DNA from 4 places in the Streptomyces sp. NPDC055099 genome. Region 2 is predicted to be linked to each of the others. Evidence: riboswitches for the same ligand, from Rfam matches in the RefSeq annotation. Region 2 holds a riboswitch; each other region holds the start of a gene.
The links. Region 2 has a riboswitch for cobalamin ahead of ACWFRU_RS01555 (ABC transporter substrate-binding protein). Riboswitches for the same ligand answer to the same signal wherever they lie in the genome.

Region 1 (6,902 bases), on a different contig from region 2:
GCACTCAGTGCCAACAACCAGGGAAAGATGCCAAGTTCTGCGCATCTTTCCGCGCCGTATTGCCAACGTTGTTAATGGACCGGACAGGAGCCACGGGTGAGCAAGACGTACGCGGGCGCGCGGCTGCGCCGACTGCGGGAGGAACGCCGCATGAGCCAGGCCGACCTGGCCCGGGCCCTGGCCATCTCGCCGAGTTATCTGAACCAGATGGAGCACGACTCCCGGCCGCTGACCGTGCCCGTACTGCTGCGTCTCACCGAGGCGTTCGGCGTCGACCCGGGCTTCTTCTCGGAGCGCGACACCAGCCGCCTGGTGGCCGACCTGCGGGATGCCCTCACGGGCGAGGTCTCCGCGGGCCGGGTCTCCGCCTCCGACCTCTCGGACCTCGCCTCACGCATGCCCGCCGTGGCGACGCTCTTGGTGGACCTCGGCCGCCGCAACCAGCACCTGACCGAACAGCTCTCCGAAGCCGCGGAGGGGCGAGGTCCCGGCACGGTGACTCAGCCGCGCTCCGCGCACGAGGAGATCCGCGAGTTCTTCTACCGGCGCCAGAACTACCTGCACGACATCGACTCCGCCGCCGAGGGGTTCGCGGCCGAGATCGGCCTGCGTCCCGGTGAGGCCGTACGCGCCTTGTCCGCGCGCCTCGCCGAGCGGCACGGGGTGCGGCTGGCGGCGGACGCCGGTCAACTCCTGCACCACTACGACCCGACGGCCAGGGTCCTGCACCTTTCCAGCCGGCTGCGCCCCGGCCAACAGGCGTTCCGGATGGCCACCCAACTCGCCCTGCTGGAGCACGCGGACGGCATCTCCGCGCTCGCCTCGGAGGACTTCGGCGAGGAGACCGCGGCCTGGCCGCTGGCCCGCATCGGCATCGCCAACTACTTCGCGGCGGCGCTGATCCTGCCCTACCGCCGCTTCCACGCGGCCGCGGAGGAGTTCCGTTACGACATCGAGCGGCTGACCGACCACTTCGGCCTCGGCTACGAGACCATCTGCCACCGGCTCAGCACCCTGCAGCGGCCCCGGCTGCGCGGAGTGCCCTTCTCGTTCGTCCGGGTCGACCGGGCGGGCAACATGTCGAAGCGGCAGTCCGCGACCGCGTTCCACTTCTCCCGCGCGGGCGGCACCTGCCCGCTGTGGAACGTGTACGAGGCATTCGCCGCGCCCGGCCGCATCCACGTCCAGGTCGCCGCGATGCCGGACGGCCGGCGCTTCCTGTGGACCGCCCGCGCGGTCACCCGGCATCGCGGCGGCTGGGGCGAGCCCGGCAAGACGTTCGCCATCGGTCTCGGCTGCGAGATCCGCCACGCGGCGCGGCTCGTCTACTCCGACGGCCTCGACCTCGACAGCGCCTCATCCGCCGTGCCCATCGGCATGGGCTGCCGCCTCTGCGAACGCACCGACTGCCCACAGCGGGCGGTGCCCCCACTGGACCGCCGTCTGGCCATCGACGAGAACATCAGCACCTTCGTGCCCTATCCGGTGGCCGGACCGTAGGTCTTATTGCACATAGGTTGCAACTACACTTCGAGTGCAGAAAGTGAGCGAGATCTGTACGTGAAGGAGACGCCGGTGGCCGCGGGGCGCATGGTGCTGGGAATCGAGTCGTCGTGCGACGAGACCGGGGTGGGGATCGTCTCGGAGGGGCGTCTGCTCGCCCATGTGGTCGCGTCCAGCATGGACGAGCACGCCCGCTTCGGCGGTGTGGTCCCCGAGATCGCCGCGCGAGCGCATCTGCACTCCTTCACGCCGGTCGTCCGGCGCGCCCTCGACCAGGCGGACCTGAAGCTGTCCGACATCGACGCGGTGGCGGTGACCACGGGACCCGGCCTCGCGGGCGCGCTGCAGGTCGGCCTCGCGGGAGCGAAGACCCTGGCCCACGCGCTCGACGTCCCGCTGTACGGGGTGCACCACCTGGCCGGTCATGTCGCCGCCGACACGCTGGAACACGGCCCGCTGCCCGACCCCTGCGTGGTGCTCATCGTCTCCGGCGGGCACACGTCCCTGCTGCTCGTCCGGGACCTGGCCCGCGACCGGATCGTGCACCTGGGGGACACCCTGGACGACGCGGCGGGCGAGTGCTTCGACAAGGTCGCCCGGGTCTTCGGCCTGCCGTATCCGGGCGGCCCCGCCATCGACCGCGCGGCCCGGGACGGCGACCCGCGCGCGGTGGCCTTCCCCCGCCCGCTCACTGGGCCGAAGGACGCCCCGTACGCGTTCTCCTTCTCCGGCCTCAAGACCGCCGCCGCCCGCTGGGCCGAAGGGCACACGGGCCGTGAACTGCCGGTGGCCGACGGCGCGGCCTCGCTCCAGGAGGCCGTCGCGGACGTCCTGACCCGCAAGGCGCTCGCCGCCTGCCGGGAGTACGGGGTCACGACCCTCGTCGTGGTCGGCGGGGTCGCCGCGAACTCACGGGTGCGGTCGCTCGCGGAGGAGCGGTGCGCGGCAGCCGGCGTGCGCCTGCGCGTCCCCCCGATGACCCTGTGCACCGACAACGGCGCGATGATCGCCGCCGTCGGCGATCTGCTCGTACGCGCCGGCGCCGAGCCCGCGCCTTTGGACGTGTCGGTCGACCCGTCCGCCCCGCTGGAGTACGCGGCCCTGCAGCCGGGAGCGGCCCCGGCGAAGGCTGCCTGATGACGGCGGTCGTCCACGTCCTGCACGGCACGCAACTGCTCGCGCACACCGAAGCCTTGCGCACGGTCTACGCCGAGGCCTTCGGCCCACCGCCCTGGTACGAGGACGAGGAGAGGGTGGCGCAGTTCCTGGTCCGGCTCGGCGACGACGTGCGGCGTCCCGGGTTCACCGCGGCGATCGCCCTGCGGGGGACGGACATCGTCGGATTCACCACCGGCTGGACCACTCCCGACCCCTTTCCCGCCGACCGCTGTTATCCGCAGGCGGCCGCCGGACTCGGGGCCGGGCGCGCCCTGTCGTGGCTGTGCGGGGCGCGTGAGATAGACGAACTCGCCGTACGTCCCGGGGCGCAGGGGGCCGGGATCGGGGCGGCCCTTCTTGAGGCGATGGCCGCGGGCGCTCCCGATGACCGTGCCTGGCTGCTCACTTCGGTCCGGTCGGCGCAGGCCATGGAGTTCTACGGCCGCCAGGGCTGGACCCAGGCGACACACCCCTCACCCGACGGCAAAGGTGTCGTCGTCTTCCTCGGGCCTCGCCACCCCGCCAGGACCCTCGCGGTGTCCTGCGGCACAGGAGGGGTGACAGGAGGCTGACCAGGGGCGTACGCCCAGGTCATGTGCGCTCGCGCGTGCCACAGATGGAGCGGTCCCGCAAGTTGTCAGGTCACTGGATTCCGCACTAGGGTCACCACGCCTTGGTGCTCGGGAAATCGGTGTGATGCCGGTGCGGCCCTCGCCACTGTGATCGGGAAGTCCGGCTCCAGCCCTCGCGGCAGCCACTGGGCGCAACACGCGCCCGGGAAGGCGGAGTCCGGTCGGTACGACCCGTCAGCCAGGAGACCGGCCAAGGCGCGTTGTCCATCCACGAGGTGCTGGAGAGGGTCTGCTTAGCCATGCACATAGCCGAGGGTTTCCTCCCACCGGCGCACGCGATCGCCTGGGGCGTAGCGTCCGCGCCGTTCGTCGTCCACGGAGTCCGCTCCCTCACCCGTGAGGTCAAGGAACACCCGGAGAGCACCCTGCTCCTGGGCGCGTCCGGAGCGTTCACCTTTGTCCTTTCCGCGCTGAAGATCCCGTCCGTCACCGGGAGTTGCTCGCACCCGACGGGCACCGGGCTCGGCGCGATCCTCTTCCGGCCTCCGATCATGGCGGTGCTCGGCACCATCACGCTGCTGTTCCAGGCGCTGCTGCTCGCCCACGGCGGGCTCACCACGCTGGGCGCCAACGTGTTCTCCATGGCCATCGTCGGGCCATGGGCGGGATACGCCGTCTACCGGCTCCTGAAGCGGTACGACGTGCCGCTCATGGTGGCCGTGTTCTTCGGCGCGTTCGTCGCCGACCTGTCCACGTACTGCGTCACCAGCGTCCAGCTCGCCCTGGCGTTCCCGGACCCCGGCAGCGGATTCATCGGCGCCCTGGGCAAGTTCGGCGGCATCTTCGCCGTCACGCAGATCCCCCTCGCCGTCAGCGAGGGACTGCTCACCGTCGTGGTGATGCGGCTGCTCGTGCAGTCGAGCAAGGGTGAGCTCACGCGGCTCGGCGTGCTGCTCCAGGGCAAGAAGCCGTCCGTGCGGGCGGACACCGGCAGCAAGACCGAGACGGAGACGGGGGCCAGCGCCTGATGAGCCGGAACGCGAAGATCAACACTCTGCTGCTCCTCATCGTCGCCGCGCTGGCGGTGCTGCCGCTGGCGCTCGGCCTCGGCGACGACGAGAAGGAGCCGTTCACCGGGGCCGACGCCCAGGCCGAGACCGCGATCACCGAGATCGAGCCGGACTACGAGCCTTGGTTCTCGCCGCTGTACGAACCCCCGTCCGGGGAGATCGAGTCGGCGCTCTTCGCGCTGCAGGCGGCGATCGGCGCGGGCGTCCTCGCCTACTACTTCGGTCTGCGCAAGGGGCGCCGTCAGGGCGCTGACGCGGCGCGGGCAGAGGCGGCGCGATCCGAGGCGGCGCACACCGAGGCAGCCGCCGGGGAGCAGGCCGTCGACGTGGAGCAGCAGCCCGCCGACGAGGAGCACACCCGGGCCGGGACCGGGCAGGTCTGACCCGGCGTGCTGCCCATCGACGCGGCGGCGCACAGCAGTCGCTGGCGCCGCCGCCACCCCGTGGACAAAGCCGTGCTCGGGCTCGGCCTCACCGTCCTTGCCGTCTCCCTGCCGCCCTGGCCGGGCGCCGCCCTGATCCTGGTCGCCGCGCTCACCGTGCTGCTCGGACCCGCCGGTGTGCCGCCGCGCAAACTGTGGCGCGCCTACCGCGTGCCCCTGGGCTTCTGCGTCACCGGCGCCCTGACGCTGCTCGTCCAACTGGGCGGGCCCGAGGGGTTCCTCACGCTCGCCGACGGCGGCCCCGAGCGAGCGGGCGGACTGCTCCTGCGCACGTCGGCGGCCTCGCTCGGCGTCCTTCTCTTCGCCTTCACCACGCCCATGTCGGACCTGCTGCCCCGCCTGGTGAAGGCCGGCGTACCGGCGCCGGTCGTCGACGTGGCGCTGGTCATGTACCGGATGAGCTTCCTGCTCCTCGATTCCATGAGCCGGATCCGGCAGGCGCAGGCCGCGCGCCTTGGTCACACCACCCGGGCCGCCACCTGGCGTTCCCTCGGCGGTCTCGGCGCCACCGCGTTCGTGCGGGCCTTCGACCGGGCGAGCCGGCTGCAGGCCGGGCTCGCCGGACGCGGGTACGACGGGACCCTGCGGGTGCTCGTGCCCGACGCCCGGATCTCGCGGCCCTTCGTGGCCGCGAGCACCGCGCTCCTCGTGGGCCTCGCGGCCCTCACCCTCGTACTGGAAAGGGTTCTGCCATGAGCGAGCCGAGCGGGTCCCTGGTCGCTCTGCGTGCCGCTTCCTACGCATACGAGGACGGGCCCACTGTCCTCAGCGGCCTGGACTTCGACGTCACCGAAGGGCGCGCCCTCGCGCTGCTCGGGCGCAACGGCAGCGGCAAGACCACCCTCATGCGGCTCCTGAGCGGCGGACTCCGCCCGGACCAGGGCGGGTTGACCCTGGGGGGCGCCCCCGTGACGTACGACCGCAAGGGGCTCACGCGGCTGCGCACCACCGTTCAACTGGTGGTCCAGGACCCGGACGACCAGCTCTTCGCCGCTTCCGTCGAACAGGACGTGTCCTTCGGGCCGTTGAACCTGGGTCTTTCGGACACCGAGGTGCGCGGCCGGGTCGCCGAGGCGCTCGCCGCGCTCGACATCAGCGCCCTGGCGGACCGCCCCACCCATCTGCTCTCCTACGGCCAGCGCAAGCGCACGGCCATCGCGGGAGCCGTGGCGATGCGGCCCCGCGTCCTGATCCTCGACGAGCCGACCGCGGGACTCGACCCCGACGGCCAGGAACGCCTCCTGACCACCCTGCAAGGCCTGCGGGACGCGGGAACGACCGTGGTGATGGCCACCCACGACGTGGACCTGGCCCTGCGCTGGGCCGACGACGCGGCCCTGCTCACCCCCTCGGGAGTACGCACCGGGCCGGTCGCGGAGATGCTCGCCCACCGCGAACTCCTGGCGCAGGCGGGCCTTCGCCTGCCCTGGGGGATCGCCGTCACGGAGCTGCTGCGGAACAAGGGCCTGCTGGCCGAGGTGGGCGAAGGGCCGCGTACCCCCGAGGAGTTGGCGGCCCTCACGGCGGCGGCGCTGCCCGGCGCGTCAGGCGGCTGACGGGCCCGCGGCCCGGACGCGGACCGGCAGCAGCGTCACGGCGAGCAGCGGGATCGCGGCGAGCACGAGCCACGGCACCCAGGGCGGGAGCCCCGCGTCAAGGAGCGAGCCGGTCACGGCGCTGCCCGCGAGCACGATCAGGCCGGAGACCGACGACAGTGCTCCGGTGTAGAGGCCGAGCCTGCCGTCGGGCGTGAGATCCGGGACCCACGCCCGGGCGGCCGGGGCGACCAGCATCTGGCCGAGGGTGAGCAGGACGACGAACCCGGCGGCGGGCAGCAGCCCGGCCACGCCGGTCCAGGCGGCCGGCCGGGCGGCGGCCACGACGGCGAACCCGACGGAGATGAGCACGAGCCCCGCCGCCATCGAGCGGCGCTCGTCGAGACGTCCTGCCGCCCAGTGGGTGACCGGGAGCTGCGTGGTCACCACGAGGAGGGAGGAGAGGGCGAAGAGCCAGGCGATCGGCGCCTGCGACCCTGCCGTACGTTCCACCTCGTCCGGCAGGGCGAGATAGAGCTGGTTGTACGCCAGGAGATAGGCGCCGTAGGCACAGCACACCGCCAGGAACCGGCGGTTGCGCAACAGCTCGCCCACACCCCC
Region 2 (6,902 bases):
CTCCGCCTACTTGAGGCAGCGCGCGGCCACCGACACCTCCTTCGGCTCCGTACGGCCCGAAGTCGGCGAGGCGTGGGCCTGGCTGGCCCGGCACCAGGGCGTGGGCACCCTGCGCGGGCTCTCCCGGCACGTCGCGCTCAGCGAACGCCGCCTCACCACCCTCTTCCGCGCCGAGACGGGCCTGAGCCCCAAGCAGGCCGGGCGCCTGATGCGCTTCCAGCGCGCACGGAACGCCGTCGTACGCCCCGTCGCGGCGGGCGCGGCCCCCGACCTGGCCCGTGTGGCCGCGGACTGCGGGTACTACGACCACTCCCACCTGGTGCGGGACTTCCGGCAGTACACCGGCGCGAGCCCCAGCGCCTGGCTGGCCGAAGAGTGCCGGAATATCCAAGCCGGGAGCTATGGCGGGGGCGAAGAGTGGGACCCATGAACACGACCGAGAAGCAGAACCAGCAGCCCCAGTCCGCCTCTTCCCTCAACTCCGAGGGGCGAGCCCCCGAGGCCGAGGAGCGCGCCCCCGCTGTCTGGCCGACCCTCCAGGCGCACGACGCCCCCGCACTGATCGACTTCCTGGTCGGCACGGTCGGCTTCCTGCGCACGGCCGTCTATCAGGACGGCGACAGCGTGGCGCACGCCGAACTCGACTGGCCCGAGGGCGGCGCGATCATGCTCGGCTCGTACGACGACGGGGCCGGGGACTGGTGCCTGAAGCCGGGCACCTTCGGCACGTACGTCGTCACCGATCACGTGGACGACCTCTACCAGCGGCTTCGCGCCGCCGGGGTCGAGATCACCCGTGAGATCGAGGACAAGCCCTACGGCAGCCGGGAGTTCGCGATCGCCGACCCCGAGGGCAACAAATGGTCCTTCGGCACCTACCGCGGCGCACCGAGGCCCCAGCAGCCTTCCTGACCTCGCGTGATAACTTGCGCACGCCAGTCAACCCACACCAGGGCCAGGGAATCCGGTGCGAATCCGGAACTGACGCGCAGCGGTGAGGGGGAACGGGCGGGGCAACGGCCACTGGGCGTCCACGGACACCTGGGAAGGCGCCCCGTCCGGCCGATCCCCGAGTCCGAAGACCTGCTGGCACCTTCGTCCGCGCACCGGGCGGCGGAGGTGACGAAACAGGCCAGGCTCCGCGTATGAGCCGTGAGACTCAAGGGATCGTGTGTCTTCCACCGCCCGTCATGTACGTATTCTGTCCCGTCGTGTACGGGTGCCCGTCCTCCTCGTCGCGGCCCTCGCCGTCACGCTGACCTCCTGCGGAGGCGGCACCACGACCACCTCCGCCACGGACGGCAAGGCCGCCGGCTACCCGCTGACCCTCACCTCCTGCGGCAAGAAGGCGGAGATCAAGGCGCCCCCGCGGCGAGCGGTCTCCCTCGACCAGGGCTCCACGGAGATCCTGCTCTCCCTCGGCCTCGCGGACCGCATGGCCGGCACCGGCACCTGGACGGACCCGGTGCTCAAGGGCCTGGAGAAGGACAACGCCAAGGTCGACCGGCTCGCCGACAGGTACCCCTCCTTCGAAAAGGTCCTCGCCAAGGAACCGGACTTCGTCACCGCCTCCTTCCTGGCGACGGTCAGCAAGGGCGGCGTCGCCGACCGCGCCAAGTTCGCCGAACTCGGCGTACCCGCCTACGTCTCGCCCTCCGACTGCGCGGGCAAGGACAACAGCGGCGACGGCGACGGCCGCCGCGTCAAGACGCTGACCATGGACACCGTCTACGGCGAAGTACGGGACCTGGCCAAGGCGTTCGGGGTCGAGAAGCGCGGCGAACGCCTGATCGCGGACCTCAAGGGCCGGGTGGCGAAGGCCACCAGGACCATCGAGCACACCAAGGCGTCCGGCACCTCGCTCCTCTACTGGTTCGCCAACTCCGACGCGCCCTACATCGCCGGCTGCTGCGGGGCGCCGGGCATCATCACCCGCGAACTCGGCGTGCAGAACGTCTTCGACGACACCCGCGACGAGTGGCCCCAGATCAACTGGGAGACGGTGGCCGACCGCGACCCGGACGTCCTGGTCATCGGCGACCTCACCCGCAAGTCGCAGACGGCCGAGAGCGCGAAGAAGAAGATCGAGTTCCTGGAGTCCAACCCCGTCACCAAGAACCTGACCGCCGTGAAGAAGAAGCGGTACGTGCTGCTGAGCGGCCAGGCCATGAACCCGACGATCCGCACGGTGGACGGCATCGAACAAGTCGCCGCCGCCCTGCGCGAGTTCGGCCTCGACGAGTGAGGACGGCCGCCCCGGGCGGCATACGTTCCGCCCTGCTCTGGACGGCGGGCCTCGCCGCCCTCGCCCTCTCCGTGGCGGTGGCCGTCACCATCGGCCCCGCGGACATCTCCGTACCCGACGTGTGGTCGGCGGTCGCGGCGCACCTCGGCTGGGGCGAGGCGACGCTGACGCCCATCCGGGACGGCATCGTCTGGAACCTGCGCATGCCGCGCACACTCCTCGCGGCGGTCTGCGGCGCGGGCCTCGCGGTCTGCGGGACCGTCCTCCAGTCCCTCCTGCGCAACCCGCTCGCCGACCCCTTCGTGCTCGGCGTCTCCTCGGGGGCGTCCACCGGCGCGGTCGCGATCGTCGTCCTGGGGGTCGGCGGGGGAGTGGTGTCGGTCTCGGCGGGCGCCTTCGTCGGGGCCGTCGTCTCCTTCGCGCTCGTGCTGCTGCTCAGCCACAGCCTGGGCGGAAGCGCCGACAGGGTGGTGCTCTCCGGGGTGGCGGCCATGCAGCTCTTCTCCTCGCTCACCTCCTTCGTGATCCTGACCTCGGGCGACGCGGAGACCACGCGGAGTGTCCTGTTCTGGCTGCTCGGCTCGCTGAGCGGGGTGGGCTGGACGGACGTCTCGCTGTGCGCGGCGGTGCTCTTCGCGGCGCTCGCCGTCTGCCTGACGCAGGCCCGCACCCTGGACGCGTTCGCGTTCGGCCAGGACGCGGCGGCGACGCTGGGCGTCCACGTGGCCCGCGTCCGCCTGCTGCTGCTTTCCGTGACGGCCCTGCTCACGGCGGCACTGGTCAGCAGCGCGGGCGCCATCGGTTTCGTGGGCCTGGTCCTGCCGCACGCGGCCCGTGCGCTCGTCGGCTCCGGCCACGCACGCCTGCTCCCGGTCACGGCACTCGCGGGCGCGGTGTTCCTGGTGTGGGTGGACACGCTGGCCCGCACGGTCCTCGACCCCCAGGAGGTCCCCGTGGGGGTGGTCACGTCCCTGATCGGCGTCCCGGCTTTCGTCCTGGTCCTCTACCGCACGAGGAAGACGGGCAGAACAACATGACCCCGCATACCGACCACACCGACCACACCGACCGCACCGAGCACACCGAGCACACCGAGCACACCGACTCAGGCCTACGGGCGGACAGGGTCACCAGAACAACCGCGGGCCACCTCATCATCGACGGAGTGACCCTGGCCCCGCCCCCCGGAGCCACGGTCGGCCTGCTCGGCCCGAACGGCTCGGGCAAGTCAACGCTCCTGCGCATCCTGGCGGGCGTCCTGACCCCGACATCCGGGGTGGTCACCCTCGACGGTGACCCGCTGCGGGAGGTGGGCCGCCGCAGAGTGGCACGCAGGGTGGCGATGGTGGACCAAGAGGCAACCACACAGGTCGAGCTGTCGGTGGAGGAGGTAGTACGCCTGGGCCGCATCCCGCACAGCAGGGCGTGGTCCGCCCCCACACCCCAGGACGACGAGGCGGTACGCGAGGCCCTGACCCGCACGGGCCTTGCCGACCGCGCCACCCAGTCCTGGCACACACTCTCGGGCGGCGAGCGCCAACGCGTCCAGATAGCAAGGGCGTTGGCCCAGACTCCCCAGGAGCTCCTCCTGGACGAACCCACGAACCACCTGGACATCCACCACCAGCTGGACCTCCTGTCCCTGGTGGCGGACCTCCCCCTGACCAGCGTGATAGCCCTGCACGATCTCAACCTGGCGGCCATGTTCTGCGACCACGTACTGGTCCTGCGCGAGGGAGTGGCCCACGCCTCGGGCACACCGTCCGAGGTGATCACGGAGGAACTGATAGCAAAGGTGTACGGGGTCCGAGCGGAGGTCACCCACCACCACGAGGAACCCCACCCGACGATCCGCTTCCTACGGGCCTGAACCCTCCGTCACGCTTTCACCGCGCTTGCCGCCGCGCTTCCCACCGCTGGTGTCAGCGGCCCCGGACGATCTGCTCGGCCCGGAGTCGAAGCTTGGCGTCGGCGTCTTCCAGCAGGGTGGTCGCGGCCCGCAGTCGACCAGGACCGCCCTGAGCGCAGAGCAGCCGAAAGGCGGCGACGCGGGTGGCCCGGGGCAGCTCGGGACCGATACGCGCCATCAACCACTCGGTGGGCAGCTGCCGCGCTGAGGGCAGCAGCGCCGCGCAGGCCTCGCGGGCGACGGCGGGTGCGGGATCGTCCAGGAGCGGCCGCAGCCGCTCGGTGTCCGCGACGTCGAGCACCCGCAGCCCGGCCATGGCACGCGCCCGTACCGCCGACACCGGATGCCCGAGCAGCGGCCACAGCAACCCGGCGTCCGCACGCGCCCCGCACTCACCGAGACCGACGGCCGCACCGGGCGGCAGAGCCGGGTCACCGGGCTCGGCACACCACACCCGGTAGAGCGGCAACGGATCGACCCCGGCCTGCTTCAGCACGTAACGGGCACAGGCCCGCACGAGCGCCGACCGGTCGACGAGATACGACCGGGCCTCTCGCGCCCGCCCGACGCGCCGCAGAGCGGTGACCCCGGCGGACCGGACACGGGGGCTGCGCGCAGCGAGCAAGGGTGCCACGACGGCGTCGTACGCACGCTCGTCCACCCCCTCACCCACGCCCGCGAGGGCGGCGTCGGCGCAGAGGTTCTGGACGACGACATCACTGTCGAGCGCGGCGCTACGGGCCAGCTCGGCCGCCGACAGGACGTGCTCGTCGACGGCGATGCGATGAGCGAAGCGGCGTACTGAGGGATCTCCGTGGCCGAGCAACGGCACGAGCCGTGCGTGGCCCGTCGCCCCGCTCAGGAGCTCCCGCAACAGCCCGACGGCGAAGACTCCGCGCTGCCGCCGCCCCACCCGCAGCACCACGGGCGCCAGCGCGGCCAGCTCCCCTGCACCGAGCCGGGGCAGCGCCTCACGCACCATGCCGCGCGCCTTCTCCCGTACGGGCGCGGCCCAGTCGGCACAGCGAACGACGACCAGCGGCAGGAGCACCGGATACGCCGCGACCCGCCGCAACGCGGCCGCGCGCACCCGGCCGTCGCCGGAGCACAGATCAAGGGCGGTCCGACTCTCACCGGGTTCCAAGGCGTCCCACCGCGTATACATGCCGCGCACGTCGGCATCGAATGCGATCCAGGCGGAAGGCTCCGAAACATCCAGCACATCCCACAAGGAAGCCCCGCGGACAACCCGCAGCAGCTCGCTCTCCCTGCCCCCGCCGAACCAGCTCATCGCGACCGCTTCCCCTCGCCCCGCCCACCGAGACGGCGATCGTAGGGTGCGGCACCCGCCGCGGTCGCCCGAATTACACGGACCCCGGCTGCCCTAGGGCCGGGGCTCGTCGAGGTACTGGTCGGCCCAGGCGCTGATGATGTGAGCGGCCCGTTGCGCCTGCCCTCGCGCGGTCAGCAGATGGTCCGCGCCTTCGAGCGAGATGAAGCTGCGCGGGTGCCGTGCCTCCTGGAAGATCTCCGCGGCATTGGAGATGTCGACGGTGGAGTCGGTGGGCGAATGCGCCACGAGGAGCGGAACGTCCACGTCGCTGATCCGGTCGCGCAGGTGAGCCCGGCGCACATCCTCGACGAAGGCGCGCTTGAGGACCAGAGTCCTCCCGCCGACGAACCACTCGTGCGCGCCGTCACTGAGGACGCGATCCAGGACGGAGTCGTACTGCCGCTCGACATGACTGGGGTCGACGGGCGCCGCGATCGTGGCCAGCGCGCGCAGGCCGGGGATCTCGCAGGCGGCAGCGATGGCGGCGGCGCCTCCCCACGAGTGCCCCACCAGCAAATCCACCGGAGTCCCTCGCTCCGCCATGAAGGCCGCGGCACGGACGGTGTCCTGCACCTTGACCGTGAAGGAACCGTCCCCCCAGTCGCCCTCGGAGTCCCCGATCCCGAGATTGTCGAAGCGCAGCGTGCCGATCCCCTCGCGCGCCAGCTGCTTGCTGACGCGCGCGGCGGCCGGCGATTCCTTGCCCAGGGTGAATCCGTGCGCGAAGAGCGCCCAGCCTCGGACCTCGCCCTCCGGCAGATCGATCACCCCGGCCAGTGCGGGGCCGACGACGCTCGGGAATGTCACTTTTTCGCTCATGTGGGGTGCTCACCTAGGCAGCGGCTGATCTGGGCAGATCGTGTGTGGGGGAGGAGGGAGAGGGAGACGGGAGCGACATTAGCCGGTGCCAGCGCGAGAACGACCGAAACAGACAGAACAGCGGGCCGCCTCCCCGTTCGGGGAGACGGCCCGCCGTCCATGCTGACGCGGCGCCGGGCTCACGCGGCCCCGGCCGTTCTAGATGTCGAAGTACAGCTCGAACTCGTGCGGGTGCGGCCGCAGCTGGATCGGGGCGATCTCGTTCGTGCGCTTGTAGTCGATCCACGTCTCGATCAGGTCGGACGTGAAGACGCCGCCCGCCTGCAGGTACTCGTTGTCCGCCTCGAGGGCGTCGAGGACCGCGGGGAGGGAGGTCGGGACCTGGGCGACGCCCGCGTGCTCCTCGGGAGCCAGCTCGTAGAGGTCCTTGTCGATCGGCTCCGGCGGCTCGATCTTGTTCTTGACGCCGTCCAGGCCGGCCATCAGCAGCGCCGAGAACGCCAGGTACGGGTTCGAGGACGGGTCCGGCGCGCGGAACTCGACGCGCTTGGCCTTCGGGTTCGAGCCCGTGATCGGGATACGCATGGCCGCGGAGC
Region 3 (6,902 bases), on a different contig from region 2:
GCGCCGTCGTCACTGGCCTGTGGGGCTACTTCCTGTGGGTGGGCGTGCACGAGCCGCTCGGCGGGATCAACCAGCTCTTCCCGATCTTCGGCATCTCCAACCAGCTCCTCGCCGCGGTCGCGCTCGCCGTCTGCACGACACTCCTGGTGAAGTCCGGGCGCCTCAAGTGGGCCTGGATCACCGGGATTCCGCTCGCCTGGGACGCCACGGTGACGCTCACCGCGAGCTGGCAGAAGGTGTTCTCCAGCGACCCGCGCGTGGGCTTCTTCCAGCAGCGCTCGAACTACCAGGACGCGATAGACGAAGGGAAGATCCTGCCGCCCGCCAAGACCATGGACGACATGCACACCGTCGTCACCAACTCCACGGTGGACGGCGTCCTTTCGGCCGCGCTCGCCCTGCTCATCGTCATCGTGATCGCGGACGCGGCACGGATCTGCGTGAAGCACGTCCGCAACCCGCAGTCGACGAAGCTGAGCGAGGCCGCGTACGTGGAGTCCAAGCTGGTCGCGCCCGCCGGGCTCATCGCGACACCGGAGGAGAAGGCGGAACTGGCGGCGGCGAAAGCGAGGTCCTCGGACGACGCGCAGGTCCCGTCATGACATGGGTGCTGCGCGGCCTGCGCTGGGTGCGGTGGTACGCGCGCGAGTTGACCGATGAGTCCGCGTACGACCGTTATGTGGAGCACAGGCGGAAGACGCATCCCGGGGCATCCGTCCCCTCCCGGCGGGAGTTCGAGCGAATGCGGACGGAGCGCCAGGAGTCCGACCCCAGGCAGGGGTTCCGCTGCTGCTGACCCCGTACTGAGCAGGCACATCGACGCGTCCGCTATCCGGACGGGGGTTCCGTAGATCAATCTCCTCGCTTAGATTTCCCGCACGTTAAAGGTGGGATAAGCGAGGGAGCGGAGCCGCGAAGTGTCAGATGCGCCTGAAGTGAGCAGACCGGTGGTCACGCCGGTCCGCGTGGTCGTTGCCCTCTGCCTCGTCGCGCCGTTCGTGGCGATGCTCTGGGTGAGCTCCTACGCGAAGGTCGAACCGACCTTCATAGGCATCCCGTTCTTCTACTGGTACCAGATGCTGTGGGTGGTCGTCTCCACCGCTCTCACCATGATCGCCTACAAGCTGTGGCAGCGTGACCAGCGCGCCCGCAAGGCCGAGCAGGCCCAGGGGGGTGCGACCCGATGAACGTGCTCGCAGCGGACACCGGCGGCGTCAACGGCATAGCCCTCGCCGTCTTCATCTTCTTCTTCGCGGCCGTCACGGCGATGGGCTTCCTGGCCGCGCGCTGGCGCAAGGCCGAGACCGAGAGCCTGGACGAATGGGGTCTGGGCGGCCGGTCGTTCGGCACCTGGGTCACATGGTTCCTGCTCGGCGGCGACCTCTACACGGCGTACACCTTCGTGGCCGTCCCGGCGGCGATCTACGCGGCGGGCGCGGCCGGCTTCTTCGCGGTGCCGTACACGATCCTCGTCTACCCGCTGATCTTCACCTTCCTGCCGCGCCTGTGGTCCGTCTCGCACAAGCACGGATACGTGACCACCTCCGACTTCGTGCGCGGACGCTTCGGCTCCAAGGGGCTCTCGCTGGCCGTCGCGGTCACCGGCATCCTCGCCACGATGCCGTACATCGCGCTCCAACTGGTCGGTATCCAGGCCGTGCTGGACGTGATGGGCGTCGGCGGCGGTCCGGACACGAACTGGTTCATCAAGGACCTGCCGCTCCTGATCGCGTTCGCGGTGCTCGCCGCGTACACGTACTCGTCCGGTCTGCGCGCGCCCGCGCTGATCGCGTTCGTGAAGGACGGTCTGATCTACCTGGTCATCGCCGTCGCGATCATCTACATCCCGATCAAGCTCGGCGGCTTCGACGAGATCTTCCAGGCGGCGAACGACAAGTTCTCGGCGGCGAACGACGCGGCGGGCAAGCCCGTCGCGGGTCTCGCGCCGGGCGAGGCCGGGCAGTGGACCTACGCCACGCTCGCGCTCGGCTCCGCGCTCGCGCTGTTCATGTACCCGCACTCGATCACGGCGACGCTCTCCTCCAAGAGCCGTGACGTGATCCGCCGCAACACCACGATCCTGCCGCTGTACTCGCTGATGCTGGGGCTGCTCGCGCTGCTCGGCTTCATGGCGATCGCGGCCGGGGTGAAGGTGGAGAACGGCCAGCTCGCGATCCCGCAGCTGTTCGAGAACATGTTCCCCGACTGGTTCACCGGCGTCGCGTTCGCGGCGATCGGCATCGGCGCGCTCGTCCCGGCCGCCATCATGTCCATCGCGGCCGCGAACCTCTTCACCAGGAACATCTACAAGGACTTCCTCAAGCCGGACGCGACACCCGCGCAGGAGACCAAGGTCTCCAAGCTGGTCTCGCTCCTGGTGAAGGTCGGCGCGCTCGCCTTCGTCCTCACCATGGACAAGACGGTCGCGATCAACTTCCAGCTCCTGGGCGGCATCTGGATCCTGCAGACCATGCCCGCGCTCGTCGGCGGCCTGTTCACGCGGTGGTTCCACCGCTGGGCGCTGCTCGCGGGCTGGGCGGTCGGCATGGTCTACGGAACGGCCGCCACGTACGGCGTCGCCTCGCCCACCCAGAAGCACTTCGGCGGCTCGTCCGACGAGATCCCGGGCATCGGCGAGATCGGCTACATCGGCCTCACGGCGTTCGTCCTGAACGTGGCGGTCACCGTGGCCATGACCTTCGTCCTGCGCGCCATGAAGGCCCCTGACGGCATCGACGAGACGTCTCCGGGCGACTACACGGCGGACGTGGGCGACCCCGGCGTCGTGGAGGAGCTGCCGCCGGCCACGGCGGGAGCACCGAGCGGGCACTGAGCCTGTTCCTGTACGCAACGCATGGCGCGGGCCGCCGGTTTCCCCCAGCGGCCCGCGCTTTGTTGTGTGCGCCGACACAAGATATGGGGCTGCCGCTCAGAGCCAGCACAAGATGTATGCTCGTGCTCGCTGTCGCCGCAGGGGAATCCGGTGCAAGTCCGGAACTGTCCCGCAACGGTGTATGAGTACGCATTTGTCGTGCTCGCAAGTCCGAAGACCTGTCGACAGTGCGCCCGTTCCGACCGGTCCGGGTGCCGACGACGTCCGGGCCTCGTGGAATGGGCTGGTGGACGCGGAGCGCAGCCCTGCCCAGGGCCGGCCCCCGTGTGTCACTCACCCCTCCCCAAGGCCCTGAGCCGAGCGAGGGAGTGCTCCACGTGACCATCGCGCCAGCCGAACCTGCGTCAGCGCAGACCACCGACGGATCGCAGACCGCCGACGGCCCAGGAACCGCGCTGCTGCGTACCCTGACCGACCTCACCGCCGACCTCCCCGACGCCGACCCCGGCCGGGTCGCCGCCGCCGCGCTGCGGGGCCGCTCGGCCAGGGCGGATCTGGCGGAGCTGCGGGAGCTGGCGACCGAGGCCGCGGCCGGCCTCATCTCCGAGGACCCGACGTACTCGCAGCTCGCGGCCAGGCTGCTCAGCCTCACCATCCGTGACGAGGCCGCGTCGCAGGGCGTGCGCTCCTTCTCCGACTCGGTCGCCGTCGGGCACCGCGAGGGCCTGATCGCGGACCGCACCGCCGCGTTCGTCACCGACCACGCGGAGCGCCTCGACGGTCTGGTGGAGGCCGCCCTGGAGGACGGCGCGGACTTCCGCTTCGGCTACTTCGGCCTGCGCACCCTGCACAGCCGCTACCTCCTTCGCCACCCCCTCACCCGGCACGTCATCGAGACCCCGCAGCACTTCATGCTGCGCGTCGCGAGCGGCCTCGCCGAGGACGGCTCCGCGCGCGCGGCGGACGAAGTCGCCGCCCTGTACCGCCTGATGAGCCGCCTGGACTACCTGCCGTCCTCGCCGACGCTCTTCAACTCCGGCACCCGCCACCCGCAGATGTCCTCCTGCTACCTCCTCGACTCCCCGCTGGACGAGCTGGACTCCATCTACGACCGCTACCACCAGGTCGCGCGGCTCTCCAAGCACGCGGGCGGCATCGGCCTCTCGTACTCCCGCATCCGCGCCCGCGGTTCGCTCATCCGCGGCACGAACGGGCACTCCAACGGCATCGTGCCGTTCCTCAAGACCCTGGACGCGTCCGTCGCCGCCGTGAACCAGGGCGGCCGCCGCAAGGGCGCCGCCGCGGTCTACCTGGAGACGTGGCACTCCGACATCGAGGAGTTCCTGGAGCTGCGCGACAACACGGGTGAGGACGCGCGCCGCACGCACAACCTCAACCTGGCGCACTGGATCCCGGACGAGTTCATGCGCCGGGTCGCCGCCGACCAGGACTGGTCGCTGTTCTCCCCGGCCGACGTGCCCGAGCTCGTCGACCTGTGGGGCGATGGGTTCGACGCGGCCTACCGCAAGGCCGAGGCCGCCGGGCTCGCCCGCAAGACCATCCCGGCCCGCGAGCTGTACGGCCGCATGATGCGCACCCTGGCGCAGACCGGCAACGGCTGGATGACCTTCAAGGACGCCGCCAACCGCACGGCCAACCAGACGGCGGAGCCCGGCCACACCGTCCACTCCTCCAACCTCTGCACGGAGATCCTGGAGGTGACGGACGACGGCGAGACGGCCGTCTGCAACCTGGGTTCGGTGAACCTCGGCGCGTTCGTGGACACGGCCGCCGGTGACATCGACTGGCAGCGGCTCGACGAGACCGTCCGCACCGCCGTCACCTTCCTCGACCGTGTCGTCGACATCAACTTCTACCCGACCGAGCAGGCGGGACGCTCCAACGCCAAGTGGCGTCCGGTGGGCCTCGGCGCGATGGGTCTCCAGGACGTCTTCTTCCGGCTGAAGCTGCCCTTCGACTCCCCCGCCGCGCGCGCCCTCTCGACGCGCATCGCCGAGCGCATCATGCTCGCCGCGTACGAGGCGTCCGCCGACCTCGCCGAAAGGAACGGGCCGCTTCCCGCCTGGGAGAAGACCCGCACCGCGCGCGGCGTCCTGCACCCCGACCACTACGGCGTCGAGCTGACCTGGCCGGAGCGCTGGGCCGCGCTGCGGGAACGTATCGCCACGACCGGTATGCGCAACTCGCTGCTCCTGGCCATCGCGCCGACCGCCACGATCGCGTCCATCGCGGGCGTGTACGAGTGCATCGAGCCGCAGGTCTCCAACCTCTTCAAGCGCGAGACGCTGAGTGGTGAGTTCCTCCAGGTCAACGCCTACCTGGTGCAGGAGCTGAAGCGCCTTGGCGTGTGGGACGCGCAGACGCGTGAGGCGCTGCGCGAGGCCAACGGCTCCGTGCAGGGCTTCGGCTGGATTCCGGCCGAGGTGCGCGAGCTGTACCGCACCGCGTGGGAGATCCCGCAGCGCGGCCTGATCGACATGGCCGCCGCGCGCACGCCGTTCCTGGACCAGGCGCAGTCCCTGAACCTGTTCCTGGAGACGCCGACCATCGGCAAGCTCTCCTCGATGTACGCGTACGCCTGGCAGCAGGGTCTGAAGACCACGTACTACCTGCGTTCGCGCCCGGCGACCCGCATCGCCCGCGCGGCGGCCGGCCAGAGCGCCGAGGCCGCCCCCGTCCCCGCCCAGACCACGGCCGAAGAAGCCGTCGCCTGCTCCCTGGAAAACCCCGAGTCCTGCGAGGCCTGCCAGTAATGAGCTCCACCGCCCACCCGTCGCCCGACCACCACCCCTCAACGACGGCGCTTCGCACCGATACCCCCTCTGGCGAGAAGAACCTCCTGGACCCGGGCTTCGAGCTGACCCTGCGGCCCATGCGTTACCCGGACTTCTACGAGCGCTACCGGGACGCGATCAAGAACACCTGGACCGTCGAGGAGGTCGACCTCCACTCGGACGTCGCCGACCTGGCGAAGCTTTCCCCGGGCGAGCAGCACATGATCGGCCGCCTGGTCGCGTTCTTCGCGACCGGCGACTCGATCGTCTCCAACAACCTGGTGCTCACGCTCTACAAGCACATCAACTCCCCCGAGGCGCGGCTCTACCTGAGCCGTCAGCTCTTCGAGGAGGCCGTGCACGTCCAGTTCTATCTGACGCTGCTCGACACCTATCTGCCCGACCCGGAGGACCGCGCGGCGGCCTTCGACGCGGTCGAGGAGATCCCCTCCATCCGCGAGAAGGCCGAGTTCTGCTTCAAGTGGATGGACTCCGTCGAGAAGATGGACCGCCTGGAGACGAAGGCCGACCGGCGCCGCTTCCTGCTGAACCTGATCTGCTTCGCCGCGTGCATCGAGGGGCTCTTCTTCTACGGCGCCTTCGCCTACGTCTACTGGTTCCGCTCGCGCGGCCTGCTGCACGGCCTCGCCACCGGCACCAACTGGGTGTTCCGTGACGAGACGATGCACATGAGCTTCGCCTTCGACGTGGTCGACACCGTCCGCAAGGAGGAGCCCGAGCTCTTCGACGACGCGCTGCAGACGCAGGTCACCGACATGCTCAAGGAGGCCGTCGAGGCCGAGCTGCAGTTCGCGCGCGACCTGTGCGGTGAGGGCCTGCCCGGCATGAACACCGACTCCATGCGCGAGTACCTGCAGTGCGTCGCCGACCAGCGGCTCCAGCGGCTCGGCTTCGCGCCGGTCTACGGCTCCTCAAACCCGTTCTCGTTCATGGAACTTCAGGGTGTCCAGGAGCTGACCAACTTCTTCGAGCGGCGTCCTTCGGCCTACCAGGTCGCGGTCGAGGGTTCGGTCTCCTTCGACGACGAGTTCTAGTCCGGCCGGTGTGTCCGAGCTGCGCGGGGCGGTTTCCGCCTCGCGCAGCTCGCGGTCGATCCGGCGGTCGTGGAGGTACCCGACGAGCGAGGGCGCGGCGAGGAGGAGGAAGACGGTCAGGACGGTCGCGTATGCGGTGAGTGTGTTCATGTCCCTTACTGTCCTGCGCGCCGGACGGGCGCGGCAGTGGCAGGACTGCCACACACCATCGACTTACTG
Region 4 (6,902 bases), on a different contig from region 2:
CGGCGCCCGGCCTCACCGATCGCCGCGTGGAGATCACCGGGCCGCCGGAGCGTGCCATGACGGTCAACGCCCTCAACTCCGGTGCGCGGGTGTGGATGGCTGACTTCGGGGACGCCACCTCGCCCACCTGGGACAACATCATCGGCGGCCAGCTCAACCTGCTCGACGCGATCGAGCGCAGGATCGACTTCAGCACACCGCAGGGCAAGCGGTACCCGCTCGGCGAGCAGGTCGCGACCATCGTCGTCCGCCCGCGCGGCTGGCATCTGACCGAGGAGCACCTGGAGATCGACGGCAGGCCCGCGCCCGCCTCGCTCGTCGACTTCGGGCTCTACTTCTTCCACTGCGCCCAGCGGCAGATCGACGCCGGGCACGGCCCGTACTTCTATCTGCCGAAGCTGGAGAACCGCGACGAGGCACGGCTGTGGAACGACGTCTTCGTCCTCGCCCAAGACCTCGCCGGCATCCCCCGCGGCACGATCCGGGCGACCGTCCTGATCGAGACCATCACGGCGGCCGTCCAGATGGAGGAGATCCTCTACGAGCTGCGCGAGCACAGCTCAGGTCTCAACGCGGGCCGCTGGAACTACCTGTTCAGCCTCATCAAGACCTTCGGACACCGCACCGACTTCCTCCTGCCCGACCGCTCGAAGGTCACCATGACCGCCCCCTTCATGCACGCGTACACCGACCTCCTCGTACGCACCTGCCACAAGCGGGGTGCCCACGCGATCGGCGGCATGGCCGCCCACGTGCCCGGCAGAGATCGCGACGCGCACCAAGCCGCCGTCGCCACCGTGCGGCTCGACAAGGAACGCGAGGCCGAGGACGGCTTCGACGGCTCCTGGGTCGCCCATCCCGCGCTGGTGCCCGTCTGCCGAGAGGTGTTCGACGGGGTGCTCGGCACCCGCCCACATCAGCTCGACCGCACCCGCGACGACGTCGAGGTGACCGCGGCGCGACTGCTGTCCGTACGTCGCATCAGCGCACCGCCCACGACGGAGGGCGTACGCACCAACATCGCCGTCGCCCTGCGCTACTTCGCCGCCTGGCTGAACGGGCAGGGGGCCGTCGCCCTGGACGGTCTCATGGAGGACGCCGCCACCGCCGAGATCGCCAGGGTGCAGATCTGGCAGTGGCTGCGGCACCGCGTCGTCGACCGCGCGACGGTCCTGGAGCTGGTGGAGGACGAGCTTGCCGCCCTGGGCGCGGAATACCCGTGGGCGCCGGTCGACGAGATCCGCGAGCTCTTCGAACGGACCGCCCTGGGCCGGGAGTTGCCCGCGTTCTTCACCACGGACGCCTACGCCCGTCACCTCGTGCGCCGCCCGTTCGTCGGCCGCCCGGAGCGACAGTCGTGACCGCGGCCATCCGCCGGGTCGGTGTGGTGGGCGGCGGTCAGATGGGTGCCGGAATCGCCGAGGTGTGCGCCCGCGCCGGTCTGGACACCGTGGTCTGCGAGACCGACGCGCTCGCCGCCCGCGCCGCCCGCGAGCGCGTCGCCGTCTCGCTCGAACGTGCCGTACAGCGCGGCAAGTTGGACCGCATCGGTGCCGAGGACGTGCTGGCCCGCATGGTCTTCACCGGCAGCCTCGACGATCTGGCCGACCGCCAGCTCGTGGTCGAGGCAGTCGTCGAGGACAGCGCGGCGAAGACGGACATCTTCGCCACCCTGGACAAGGTCGTCGAGGATCCCGGCGCGATCCTCGCCACCAACACCTCCTCGATCCCGGTCATGCGTCTGGGCATGGCGACCCGGCGCGCCGACCGCGTCCTCGGCCTGCACTTCTTCAACCCCGCCCCCGTCCTGCCCCTGGTGGAGGTCGTCTCCTCGCTGCACACGGCCGCGGAGACCGTCGCCGCCGTCGAGGACTTCGCCACGTGCACGCTGGGCAAGACGGTCGTGCGGTCCAAGGACCGGGCGGGCTTCGTCGTCAACGCGCTGCTCGTGCCCTATCTCCTCTCCGCGATCCGGATGACGGAGTCGGGCTTCGCGACGGCCGCCGACGTGGACGCGGGCATGGAGCTGGGCTGCGCCCATCCGATGGGTCCGCTGAAGCTGGCCGACCTGATCGGTCTGGACACGGTCGCGTCCATCGCGGCATCGCTCTACGAGGAGTTCAAGGAGCCCCTGTACGCCCCGCCGCCTCTGCTCCTGCGCATGGTCGAAGCGGGGCTGCTCGGCCGCAAGAGCGGGCGCGGGTTCCACCTCTACGACCGGGGCTGAGGGGCCCGGGTCCGCCGCCGGGCCGAGGGGCTCGCGGCTGCTGTGAGAGGGGCGCGGAACAGAGTGGTGATCTGTTCCGCGCCCCTTCGCGTGTCCCCACGCCGGTCGCGTCCGTGTCTCACCTCACGGTCCGGGATGTGATCAGTACTGCCCAAGAGGGCGACCACCCTCTAGCCTGATCCGTGCAGCTGGTTCGCCCTGTCCGCCAGGCAGAGGTGTCGTAAGAGGGAACCCGGTGGGAATCCGGGACTGCCCCGCAGCGGTGAGTGGGAACGACCGCCGTCATACGCACTGGGTCCGAGCACGGGTCCGGGAAGCGACGGCCAGTAGGTGTCTGCCCCGGCAGATGTGCCCGCGAGTCCGAAGACCTGCCCGTTGCCCGCATGTGATCCCTCATATGCGGACATCCCGGTGACCTCGTGGGCGGGTCGGCGTACAGATCAGGTGGAGCACCGCGCGACCGGCGCGTGTCCGTCCGCCCGGTCTGTCATCCCTTCGCGTCCGTGTCCCGTCCCCGGGATTCTCAGGAGTCATCTCGCGAAGGAGATTTCCGTGACAGCGAAGTCCGCAGCCGCGGCAGCACGGGCCACCGTGTACGGCTACCCCCGCCAGGGCCCCGACCGGGAACTGAAGAAGGCCGTCGAGGGCTACTGGAAGGGCCGCGTCAGCGCCGACGCCCTGCGGGAGACCGCGGCGAGGCTGCGCCGGTCCACCTGGCGGCACCTGGCCGACGCCGGCATCCACGAAGTGCCGACCGGCGACTTCTCGTACTACGACCATGTCCTGGACACCAGCGTCATGGTCGGCGCCGTCCCGCGCCGGCATCGCGAGGCCGTCGACGCCGACCCCCTCGACGGCTACTTCGCGATGGCCCGCGGCACCCAGGACGTGGCGCCCCTTGAGATGACCAAGTGGTTCGACACCAACTACCACTACCTCGTGCCGGAGTTGGGCCCCGACACCGTCTTCGCCGCCGATTCCGCCAAGCAGGTGGCCGAGCTGAAGGAGGCCGTCGCGCTCGGCCTCGCCGCACGCCCGGTCCTTGTCGGCCCGGTGACCTATCTGCTGCTCGCCAAGCCCGCGCCCGGCGTGGCCGCCGACTTCGAGCCGCTGACGCTCCTCGACCGCCTGCTGCCCGTCTACGCGGAGATCCTCGCCGACCTGCGCGCCGCGGGCGCCGAGTGGGTGCAGCTCGACGAGCCGGCCCTGGTCCAGGACCGCACCCCGGCGGAGCTCAACGCCGCCGCCCGCGCCTACCGTGACCTGGGCGCCCTCACCGATCGCCCGCAGCTCCTCGTCGCCTCCTACTTCGGCAGGCTCGGCGATGCCCTGCCCGTGCTGGCCAAGGCGCCGGTCGAGGGGCTCGCCCTGGACTTCACGGAGGCCGCCGCCGGCCAGTTGCAGGACCTCGCCGCCGTCGGCGGACTGCCCGGCAAGCGCCTTGTCGCAGGCGTCGTCAACGGCCGCAACATCTGGATCAACGACCTGGAGAGGTCCCTCTCCACCCTGGGCACACTCCTCGGCCTCGCCGACCGGGTCGACGTCTCCGCGTCCTGCTCCCTGCTGCACGTCCCGCTGGACGCCACCGCCGAACGGGACATCGACCCGCAGGTGGTCCGCTGGCTGGCCTTCGCCCACCAGAAGGCCACCGAGATCGCCACGCTGGCGCGCGCCTTGGCCCAGGGAACGGACACCATCCCGGCCGAACTGGCCGCCAATCGCGCCGATCTGGCGTCCCGCTCGGGTTCGGCCCTCACGCACGATCCGGCGGTACGAGCCCGTGTCGCCGCCGTCACGGAGGCCGACGCCCGCCGCGTCCACGCCTACCCGGAGCGCGCGGCGGCCCAGCGCTCCCGACTCGGCCTGCCGCAACTCCCCACCACCACCATCGGCTCGTTCCCGCAGACCACCGAACTGCGCACCGCACGCGCCGACTTGCGGGCGGGCCGCATCGACACGGACGGCTACGAGGAACGCATCCGTTCGGAGATCCGCGACGTCCTCGCCTTCCAGGAGAAGGCGGGCATCGACGTCCTGGTGCACGGCGAGCCCGAACGCAACGACATGGTCCAGTACTTCGCCGAACAGCTCACCGGCTATCTCGCCACGCAGCACGGCTGGGTCCAGTCGTACGGCACCCGCTACGTACGCCCGCCGGTCCTCGCGGGCGACATCTCACGGCCCGAACCGATGACGGTGCGCTGGACGTCGTACGCCAACTCCCTCACGGACCGCCCCGTCAAGGGCATGCTCACGGGCCCCGTCACCATGCTCGCCTGGTCCTTCGTCCGCGACGACCAGCCCCTTGGCGACACCGCGCGCCAAGTCGCCCTGGCCCTGCGCGACGAGGTCAACGACCTGGAGGCGGCGGGCACTTCGGTCATCCAGGTCGACGAGCCCGCCTTGCGTGAAACCCTCCCACTGCGCACCGCCGAGCACGCCGCGTACCTGGAGTGGGCCACGGAATCCTTCCGTCTCACCACCAGCGGCGTGCGCCCGGACACGCAGATCCACACGCACATGTGCTACGCCGAGTTCGGTGACATCGTCCAGGCCATCGACGATCTCGACGCCGACGTCATCAGCCTGGAGGCGGCCCGCTCACACATGCAGGTGGCCCGCGAACTGGCCGAGCACGGCTACCCGCGCGAGGCGGGCCCCGGCGTCTACGACATCCACTCCCCGCGCGTACCGAGCACCGAGGAGGCAGCAGCCCTGCTGCGCAAGGGCCTTGAGGCCATCCCCGCCGACCGCCTGTGGGTGAACCCGGACTGCGGCCTCAAGACCCGAGGCTGGCCCGAGACCAGGGCCTCCCTGGAGAACCTGGTCGCGGCGGCCCGGAAGGTGAGGACGGAACTGCCCTCGGGTTCCTGACCCCGACGACCCGAACGACCGGGCGCGTACGGGGGGTCAGGCCCCGCCCCCCGTATGCGCCACCCGCGACAACAACCCATGCAACATCTCCCGCTCCTCCGCACCGAGCGGAGCCAGCAGCTCGTCGGTGACCCCCCGCGCCACCTCGTCGGAGTCCCGCAGGAAGTCGTGGCCCGCGGGGGCGAGGGCCACGATGCGGCGGCGGCGGTCCTCAGGGGCCGGGCGGCGTTCTACGAAGCCGAGGCGTTCCAGGTCGTCGACGAGGCCGACGATCGCGCTGGGGTCGTATCCCAGCTCCTGGCTCAGTTCGCGCTGGGCCGCGCCCTCCACGGTGGCCAGGTAGCGCAGCAACGCGTAGTGGCGAAGGCGTAGGCCGGATCTCTGGAGCGCCGCGTTGAAGAGCTGGCCCGAGCGCAGGCCGAGGCGGTAGAGCAGATAGCCCGCGTCGGCATGGAGGCCCCGCATCCAGGGCGCGCCCTCGTCGACGGATCCTTCCTCCACGGGATCGGCGGTGGTCTTCCGGCTGGTCATGAGGGGTGCTCTCCCTGAATCGGTGGTGCGCGGGCGTACGGCGGTCGTCGGTGACAGTGTCCAGCATGCCGCATTATCGATGTTGGAAACAATCATTGACGACAACAATCGTTTGTCTTAGCTTCCTTTCTGCGGGCCGATGCCGACCGGAGTCGTGTTCCCCCGGCCTCGCCAAACCATCTCTTGTCACTGCCTGTTGGAGGAGTTTCTCCATGCTGGACTCATACGCCGTGGACCTGCGCGGCAAGGTCGCCGTCGTCACGGGATCAGGGCGCGGCCTCGGCCTCGCCTACGCCGCCGCCCTCGCTCGCGCCGGAGCCTCCGTGGTGGTGAACGACGTCGACGCTGAGGCGGCCGAGCACGCCGTCAAGACGATCACCGCTGCGGGCGGACGCGCCGTCGCGGAGGTGGCCGCGGTCGGCGGCAGCGAGGCCGCGGACCGCCTGGTCACCCGCGCCGTCGAGGAGTTCGGGCGGCTCGACGTGATGGTGACCAACGCCGGCATCCTGCGCGACCGGGTGCTGTGGAAGATGACCGACGACGACTTCGACGCCGTGGTCACCACTCACCTGCGGGGCACCTTCACCTGCGCCCGCGCCGCCGCCGTACGCATGCGGGAGCAGGGCGAGGGCGGCAGTCTGATCCTGGTCGGCTCCCCCGCCGGGCAGCGCGGCAACTTCGGGCAGACCAACTACGCCGCCGCCAAGGCCGGGATCGCGGCCATGGTGCGTACGTGGTCGATGGAGCTGGCCAGGGCCGGCATCACGGTCAACGCGATCGTGCCGGTGGCCGCCACCGCGATGACCGAGACCATCCCCGCCTTCGCCCCGTACGTCGAGGCCATGAAGGAGGGCCAGCCACTGCCGGACTTCCTCCGCAAGGACGAGGGTTTCGGGACGGCCGACGACTGCGCCGCGCTCGTCCCGTTCCTGGCCTCCGGCTTCGCCCGTGACGTGACCGGGCAGTGCGTCGGCATCGGTGGCGACCGGCTCACCCTGTGGTCGCATCCGCAGGAGGTCTCCGTGGCGTACGCGGACGGCGGCTGGAGCCCGCAGTCCATCGCCGCCGCCTGGCACACCTCGGTGGGCAGCGCTCCGGAGTCGGTCGGCATCCCCGCGCCCAAGATTCCCGGCGCGTGAGGGAGTTGGACGACTTGGACCTCTCCGAGCTCACCGCGATCGACGTCCACACGCACGCCGAGGTCTCCTCCCGGGGCCACGCCTCGCTCGACGAGGACCTCGACGCCGCCTCCAGCGCGTACTTCAAGGTC

Region 1: another riboswitch for cobalamin. It lies ahead of ACWFRU_RS13630 (energy-coupling factor ABC transporter permease); the one in region 2 lies ahead of ACWFRU_RS01555 (ABC transporter substrate-binding protein).
Region 3: another riboswitch for cobalamin. It lies ahead of ACWFRU_RS23270 (ribonucleoside-diphosphate reductase subunit alpha); the one in region 2 lies ahead of ACWFRU_RS01555 (ABC transporter substrate-binding protein).
Region 4: another riboswitch for cobalamin. It lies ahead of metE (5-methyltetrahydropteroyltriglutamate--homocysteine S-methyltransferase); the one in region 2 lies ahead of ACWFRU_RS01555 (ABC transporter substrate-binding protein).

Annotation. Positions count from the first base shown of each region.
Region 1 covers NZ_JBSGUA010000004.1:467,286-474,187, reverse strand. Annotated here, with positions in the region: gene ACWFRU_RS13645 (short-chain fatty acyl-CoA regulator family protein) at 97-1,500, shown strand; gene tsaD (tRNA (adenosine(37)-N6)-threonylcarbamoyltransferase complex transferase subunit TsaD) at 1,591-2,640, shown strand; gene ACWFRU_RS13635 (GNAT family N-acetyltransferase) at 2,640-3,233, shown strand; cobalamin riboswitch at 3,319-3,502, shown strand; gene ACWFRU_RS13630 (energy-coupling factor ABC transporter permease) at 3,533-4,261, shown strand; gene ACWFRU_RS13625 (energy-coupling factor ABC transporter substrate-binding protein) at 4,261-4,686, shown strand; gene cbiQ (cobalt ECF transporter T component CbiQ) at 4,693-5,442, shown strand; gene ACWFRU_RS13615 (energy-coupling factor ABC transporter ATP-binding protein) at 5,439-6,302, shown strand; gene ACWFRU_RS13610 (MDR family MFS transporter) at 6,291-6,902, opposite strand, start outside.
Region 2 covers NZ_JBSGUA010000001.1:339,596-346,497, reverse strand. Annotated here, with positions in the region: gene ACWFRU_RS01565 (helix-turn-helix domain-containing protein) at 1-430, shown strand, start outside; gene ACWFRU_RS01560 (VOC family protein) at 427-912, shown strand; cobalamin riboswitch at 920-1,105, shown strand; gene ACWFRU_RS01555 (ABC transporter substrate-binding protein) at 1,220-2,245, shown strand; gene ACWFRU_RS01550 (FecCD family ABC transporter permease) at 2,242-3,282, shown strand; gene ACWFRU_RS01545 (ABC transporter ATP-binding protein) at 3,279-4,115, shown strand; gene ACWFRU_RS01540 (hypothetical protein) at 4,168-5,319, opposite strand; gene ACWFRU_RS01535 (alpha/beta hydrolase family protein) at 5,539-6,306, opposite strand; gene glnA (type I glutamate--ammonia ligase) at 6,505-6,902, opposite strand, start outside.
Region 3 covers NZ_JBSGUA010000009.1:227,827-234,728, forward strand. Annotated here, with positions in the region: gene ACWFRU_RS23250 (carbon starvation CstA family protein) at 1-602, shown strand, start outside; gene ACWFRU_RS23255 (YbdD/YjiX family protein) at 599-796, shown strand; gene ACWFRU_RS23260 (DUF3311 domain-containing protein) at 918-1,187, shown strand; gene mctP (monocarboxylate uptake permease MctP) at 1,184-2,833, shown strand; cobalamin riboswitch at 2,950-3,073, shown strand; gene ACWFRU_RS23270 (ribonucleoside-diphosphate reductase subunit alpha) at 3,211-5,607, shown strand; gene ACWFRU_RS23275 (ribonucleotide-diphosphate reductase subunit beta) at 5,607-6,683, shown strand.
Region 4 covers NZ_JBSGUA010000004.1:475,898-482,799, forward strand. Annotated here, with positions in the region: gene aceB (malate synthase A) at 1-1,361, shown strand, start outside; gene ACWFRU_RS13660 (3-hydroxybutyryl-CoA dehydrogenase) at 1,358-2,227, shown strand; cobalamin riboswitch at 2,400-2,617, shown strand; gene metE (5-methyltetrahydropteroyltriglutamate--homocysteine S-methyltransferase) at 2,780-5,101, shown strand; gene ACWFRU_RS13670 (MarR family winged helix-turn-helix transcriptional regulator) at 5,138-5,566, opposite strand; gene ACWFRU_RS13675 (SDR family NAD(P)-dependent oxidoreductase) at 5,845-6,771, shown strand; gene ACWFRU_RS13680 (amidohydrolase family protein) at 6,786-6,902, shown strand, end outside.